2 regions of the Mycobacterium sp. E342 genome follow, and region 1 is predicted to be linked to the other one. Evidence: riboswitches for the same ligand, from Rfam matches in the RefSeq annotation. Region 1 holds a riboswitch; the other holds the start of a gene.

Region 1 (3,403 bases):
GCTCGCCACCATGCTCTGGCACGGCGCGCTCGACCCCCGGCTGCGCGAGTTGGTGATCATGCGGATCGGCTGGCTCACGGCGTGCGACTACGAGTGGACACAGCACTGGCGGGTCGCTTCACGGCTCGGCGTCGCGCCCGACGATCTGCTCGGCGTGCGTGACTGGCAGGCCTACGACGGATTCGGCGCGGTCGAGCGGGCCGTGCTGGCCGCCACCGACGACGTGGTGCGCGACGGCGCGGTGAGCGACGCCAGCTGGGCGGCCTGTGAGCGTGAATTAGACGGTGACACAACGGTTCTCATCGAACTCGTCACCGCGATCGGTGCGTGGCGGATGGTCGCGTCGCTGCTGCACAGCCTCCGGGTCCCGCTCGAAGAGGGCGTATCGAGCTGGCCGCCGGATGGCCGGTCGCCCGCGCCGGCCGTCGTCGATTGACATATCGATCGATATCTCTTTAGCGTCGGGCAATGCGTACCAGAGTCGCCGAAATGCTCGGCGTCGAGTTTCCCATCTGCGCGTTCAGCCACTGCCGCGACGTGGTGGCCGCGGTGACCAATGCGGGCGGTTTCGGCATCCTCGGCGCGGTGGCGCACAGTCCCCAGCGGTTGCAGAACGAGCTGACCTGGATCGAGGAGCAGACGGGCGGCAAACCGTTCGGGGTCGACCTGTTGCTGCCGCCCAAGTACGTCGGTTCGGACGAGGGTGGCATCGACGCCAAGCAGGCGCGGGCGCGGCTGCCCGAGGAGCACCGCGCGTTCGTCGACGACATCCTGGCCCGTTACGGCATCACCGCGCCGGCCCAGGAGTTGCGGGCCTCCGCCGGCGGCCTCAACATCTCGCCCAAGGGCTACGAGCCGCTGCTCGACGTGGCGTTCGATCACGACATCCGGCTGATCGCCAGCGCGCTCGGGCCGCCGCCGGCCGACCTCGTCGAACGCGCCCACGACCGCGGCGTGCTGGTGGCCGCGTTGGCCGGCACCACCCGCCACGCGCAACGGCACGCCGCAGCCGGCGTCGATCTGATCGTCGCGCAGGGCACCGAGGCCGGGGGCCACACGGGCGAGGTCGCCACCATGGTCCTGGTGCCCGAGGTCGTCGACGCCGTGGCGCCGGTCCCCGTTCTCGCCGCGGGCGGCATCGCCCGCGGCCGCCAGATCGCGGCGGCCCTGGCCCTGGGCGCCGAAGGCGTGTGGTGCGGGTCGGTGTGGCTGACCACCGAGGAAGCCGAGACGCCGCCGGTGGTCAAGGACAAGTTCCTGGCCGCCACCTCCTCGGACACGGTGCGCTCGCGCTCGATGACGGGCAAGCCGGCGCGGATGTTGCGCACGGCCTGGACCGACGAGTGGGACCGGCCGGACAAGCCCGACCCGCTCGGCATGCCGCTGCAGACCGCGTTGGTCACCGAGCCGCAGGTGCGCATCAACTCCGCGGCCGCGCACCCCGGGGCCAAGGCGCGCGAGCTGGCCACCTACTTCGTTGGCCAGGTGGTGGGCTCGCTCGACCGGGTTCGCCCTGCGCGAACGGTGGTGCTCGACATGGTCGAGGAGTTCATCGACACCGTCGGGCGGCTCGACGGCCTCGTCGAGAGCTGATCAGCGTGTTTGAGCCGCCTGCGCGGCGGCCCGGCAAACGCGAGGTGAACAACCGGCGCCCAACGGGGGTGGCTATCCGCCCAGCTCATGGCGTCAACCTGACTGAATCCTGTGTGCCCGCCCCGGAAACCCGTAAAGATTGGGAAACGCTGCGCGGAGGAGTTTGACCCCGTCGGACCCGTCGTGCATTATCGGTCGGGTAAGCACCTCGTTAGGTGAGGCGTCTACACGAATACAGGCCACTGACCCCGAACGTCGAAAGACGCCCCGGGTCAGGACAGCTCCTCCCGGCTTAAGGGTTGAGCCCAGGTGGCTTCCGGGACACCGGACACGTCGTGTGGTGCCGAATCTCTGACGAGAGGGGTGCGGATCTTCCGGCGATGCCGGGTTTTCTGCTCCTCATGCTGCGCGCAAAATCGCGTGCGGATCACCGCACGCGTCGTGATCGCGAGGAGGTGAGGGACACATGAGTTCCAGCGACAGTCCGGATCGAAGTCCGAACTCCGTCTCGTCCCTGTCCGATCTCCGGCACGACGTTCTCGGCTGAGTCGTCGTAACGCTAAGTGGCTTGTCGGCCAAGCGTTCTCAAGGATCGGAACCGCGACGGGACGGGACACGTCAGTCCAGTTAGTCCCCGTTCTGCCGAACCCCGCCTAGGAGGCGACCATGACCGTAGCCCTGCACGACGAAGTGGTGACCGTAGCGCCCGCCCGCACGCTGAGGGTGGTGCGCGATGTTGACGTGACGCAGGCCGCCGTTGCGGCCCCGGCGCCCAAGAAGGCCACCCGCCAGGTCCACAAGCAGCCCGTGCTCGCCGGCGACCCGCTGGTGGAGGGCGCCACCCGTCTGCTCAGCGTCCCGCTGCGCCACGTCTACGCGGCGCTGTGGCGCGTCGGAGTGCTCGAAATTCAGGCCTGATCCGATGGGCAGCGACCAACCAAGGCTCCAAGGGGCTACCCGGCCGCAGGTGTTTCCTGAGGCCAGGTAGCCCCTTGGGGTGCTTCGCCTGAGTAGAATCGAGCCACTGGCGTCGATCCGGCATCACCGGGGAGCCTTCGGAAGAACAGCCGGCTTCTCGGGCCGGCTCAGTAGAACCGAACGGGTGGGCCCGTCACAGCCTTCAACGAGCGGCCACGCGCGGCGTGGCAAGCGGGGTGGTACCGCGGCGCTCGCGCAGGCAGCGCGTCGTCGTCCCCAGTAGGCGCTACCAGTGCTCAACGGCACTGAGGCACAGGAGACGACGCAGCACGTGACCGATAACGCTGACGCCAAGGCCTACCCGAAGCCGGCCGGCGGCGCGCCGGACTTCCCGGCCCTCGAACTCGAGGTCCTCGACTACTGGGCCGGCGACGACACCTTCCGGGCCAGCATCGCCCGCCGCGACGGCGCCCCGGAGTACGTCTTCTACGACGGACCGCCGTTCGCCAACGGGCTGCCGCACTATGGGCATCTGCTCACCGGCTACGTCAAGGACATCGTCCCGCGGTACCGCACCATGCGCGGCTACAAGGTGGAGCGTCGCTTCGGCTGGGACACTCACGGGTTGCCCGCCGAACTCGAGGTCGAACGCCAGCTGGGCATCAACGACAAGTCGCAGATCGACGACATGGGGATCGCCGCGTTCAACGACGCGTGCCGCGAATCGGTGCTGCGCTACACCGACGAGTGGCGGGCCTATGTCACCCGCCAGGCCCGCTGGGTCGATTTCGACAACGACTACAAGACGCTCGACCTGTCCTACATGGAGTCGGTGATCTGGGCGTTCAAGCAACTCTGGGACAAGGGCCTGGCCTACGAGGGCTATCGCGTC
Region 2 (3,403 bases), on a different contig from region 1:
GCGGCCACGGTGGCCAGCGCCGCCGCGGTGACCCTGCTGGTGGTTCCGGTGGGCACCGGGCCCGGCCTGCGTGAGGTCGGCCTGCCGCCGGGCGTCTCGGCGGTCGCCGCGGTGTCCCCGTCACCTCCGGGCGGCGGCCGCCCCGCCGGGCCCCGCGATCCCAACCGGCCCTTCACCGTTTCGGTGTTCGGCGATTCGATCGGGTGGACGTGGATGCACTACCTGCCGCCGACGCCGGGTTTCGCGTTCCTCGACCACACCGTGATCGGCTGCAGCCTGGTGCGCGGCACGCCGTACCGGTACATCGGCGAGACCCTCGAGCAGCGGCCGGCGTGCGACGGCTGGCCGATTCGGTGGTCGGCGCAGGTCAGCCAGGACCAGCCGGACGTCGCGCTGCTGATCATCGGCCGCTGGGAAACCGTCGACCGGGTGAACGAGGGGCAATGGACCCACATCGGTGATCCCACCTTCGATGCCTACCTCAACGGCGAGTTGGAGCGGGCGCTGAACATCGTGAGCGCCAACGGCGTTCGAGTGGTGGTGGCCACCGTCCCCTACAGCCGGGGCGGCGAGAAGCCGGACGGCCGGCTGTATCCCGAAGACCAACCGGACCGGGTCAATCTGTGGAACACCATGCTGCGCAAGACCGTTGCCCACCACCCGGGCGTGCAAATCCTCGACTTGAACAAAAAGCTCTGTCCGGACGGCGTTTACACCGCCAAGGTCGACGGCATCAAGGTGCGCAGCGACGGCGTCCACCTCACCCCCGAAGGGGTGAAGTGGTTGACGCCGTGGCTGGAGGAATCCCTGCGCTAAGCCTTAATCGCCGGTGCGGCAGCTGATCTCCATGCTGTCGCCCTCCCGGACTCCGAAGTTGAAGCTGACGTAGCCGTTCCCGGGATCGCGCACCCGGTCGAGATAGGGCTGCGTGTCGGCGGCGCTGGTGTTGTCGGCAACCACCAACGCCCCGGTCGACAGCCGCGGTTCGAGCAGCTCGAGCACCGGCAGATACAGGTCCTTCCAGCCGTCCAGCAAGACGAAGTCGACGGGCCCGTCCAGGCCCGCCAGCGTGGCCAGCGCATCCCCTTCGAGGACGGTGATCATGTCGTCCAGGCCGGTCTGCGCGAATGTCGTTTTCGCCGCGGCGATCTTGGCCTCGTTGAGCTCGGTCGTCACCACCCGGCCGGAGCCGTTGTCGCGCACCGCCGACGCCAGGTGCACGGCGGAGATGCCGAACGACATCCCGAACTCGACGACCGTCGCCGGGCGGGTCGCCCGCACCAGCGCGTACAGCAGCCGGCCCGCTTCGGGTGTGACCGGGATGTAGAACTCGCTCATGGCGTCGGCGCGTTCCTGCGCCGTCATCGGCCGGTCGAAATCGCCATGCCGCTGGCGCAACAGCGACATCTGGTTCTTCGCTTCGGTGTACATGCGGTCGAGGACGGATGCAACCTTCGGATCTTGCAGAGTATTGGCCATGCTGTCGAGGGTAGGGCGCGGGCGGCGCGCGAGCGGTCCCGCGCAGCTGATGATCGCGGTGAGCTGCCGCAACGGTTACGCGAATGAGTTTGACGCGCCCCGGGCCGGGGTGTACAAAGGGTTTCGCAAGCACCTCGGTAGGTGAGGCGTCTGCATGGACACAGGCCACTGACCCCGAACGTCGAGAGACGCCCCGGGTCAGGACAGCTCTTCCCGGACCCAAGGGTTGAGCCCAAGTGGCTTCTGGACGAAGTTCCGGATACGCCGTGCAGTGCCGAAGCTCCGACGAGAGGGGTGCGACCGGCGGCACGTCGCCGGCATTCGCCCTTCTCTCGTTCAGGTGACAGGTGATGACACCCGCGTGTGTCGCGGCCGTGAGGAGGTGAGGGCGAGATGAGTCCGGGCGATAGTCCCTATCCGAAATCCGTCTTGTCCCGATCCGGTTCCGGCATTCCTTCTGCCGCCTGAGCTTTCACGGACACTCGGTCATTCGTGCGCGTCGAGCGGCGCGCTCGTCCCCGCCGGGTGCCTCGAGCTGAGCCGATCGGAACTCCCGCAAGGAGAAGATCATGGCTTTTGTTGTCACACACCGTCTCACCGCTCGGACCGGGGGGCGGGGACGTTCGTGGCTGCGGTCGGCGCGGCTGTGGGCCACCAAGGTGCACGGGCGGACCGTCCTGACGCCCCAGGAGCGGGCAAACCTGTACGTGTCGCGGATGCCGATCGCGGTAGTCACCGCCTCGCTGGGCGGACACCCTTCGACCGGCGCCCACCGGTGACGGGTTCCCCGAGGACCCCATGACCGCAGTCTCATCCGAGGCCGTCGGCGCCGTCACCGCCGCCGCGCCAACGCATCCCGGCGCCGCCCACCCCGGCGACATCGTCGGGGCGTTCGGCCGTATCGGGCGTGACGGCGCCGGCGCATCCGGCGGTCGCTGGCGCCGCCTGCGCACGTTGCTGGTCATCAGCGGTCCCGGGTTGATCGTGATGGTGGGGGACAACGACGCCGGCGGCGTCGCGACCTACGCACAGGCCGGGCAGAACTACGGGATGGCGCTGCTGTGGACGCTGGCGCTGTTGATTCCGGTGCTCTACGTGAACCAGGAGATGGTGCTCCGACTCGGCGCGGTCACCCGAGTCGGCCACGCGCGGCTGATCTTCGAGCGCTTCGGCAGGTTCTGGGGCGCGTTCAGCGTCGGTGACCTGCTGATCCTGAACGCCTTAACCATAGTCACCGAATTCATCGGCGTCGCATTGGCGCTCGGGTTCCTGGGCTGCCCCAAGCTGATCGCGATCCCGGCCGCTGCCGTGCTGCTGTTCGCGGTGGTCGCCGGGGGGTCGTTCCGCCGCTGGGAGGGGCTGATGTTCCTGCTGATCGCGGTGAACGTGCTGGTCATCCCGATGGTGCTGCTGGTGCATCCGACGGCGAAAGGGATTGCCGGCGGCCTGATCCCGCGCTTCACGAGCGGTGTCAATTCCACCGTGCTGCTGTTGATCATCGCGATCGTGGGCACCACGGTGGCGCCCTGGCAACTGTTCTTCCAGCAGTCCAACGTGGTGGACAAGCGCATCACCGCTCGCTGGATGCCCTACGCCCGAGCGGATTTGGTGATCGGGATCGTCGTGGTAATGGTCGGGGCGACGGCGCTGATGGCCGTCACTGCATTCGGTCTGGCCGGCACGGCCGGAGCGGGCCACTTCACCGATGCCGGTGCGGTGGCGGCCGAACTGTCCCAACACCTCGGCGGCACGGTCGGGACGCTGTTCGCGATCATCCTGCTCGACGCCTCGCTGATCGGGGCGAACGCCATCGGGCTGGCGACCACCTATGCCATCGGCGACGCGATGGGCAGGCGGCACTCCCTGCACTGGAAGATCAGCGAGGCCCCGCTGTTCTACGGCGGCTACGCCCTGCTGCTCGCGG

Evidence for each region. Region 1 has a riboswitch for magnesium ahead of A5692_RS08425 (Rv1535 family protein). Riboswitches for the same ligand answer to the same signal wherever they lie in the genome.
Region 2: another riboswitch for magnesium. It lies ahead of A5692_RS28120 (hypothetical protein); the one in region 1 lies ahead of A5692_RS08425 (Rv1535 family protein).

What each region holds. Positions count from the first base shown of each region.
Region 1 covers NZ_LZJM01000130.1:19,827-23,229, reverse strand. The annotation lists gene A5692_RS08435 (carboxymuconolactone decarboxylase family protein) at 1-436, shown strand, start outside; gene A5692_RS08430 (nitronate monooxygenase family protein) at 469-1,593, shown strand; M-box (ykoK) riboswitch at 1,794-1,963, shown strand; gene A5692_RS08425 (Rv1535 family protein) at 2,260-2,511, shown strand; gene ileS (isoleucine--tRNA ligase) at 2,843-3,403, shown strand, end outside.
Region 2 covers NZ_LZJM01000125.1:52,239-55,641, forward strand. The annotation lists gene A5692_RS08005 (acyltransferase family protein) at 1-816, shown strand, start outside; gene A5692_RS08010 (O-methyltransferase) at 820-1,479, opposite strand; M-box (ykoK) riboswitch at 1,606-1,780, shown strand; gene A5692_RS28120 (hypothetical protein) at 2,049-2,258, shown strand; gene A5692_RS08015 (NRAMP family divalent metal transporter) at 2,278-3,403, shown strand, end outside.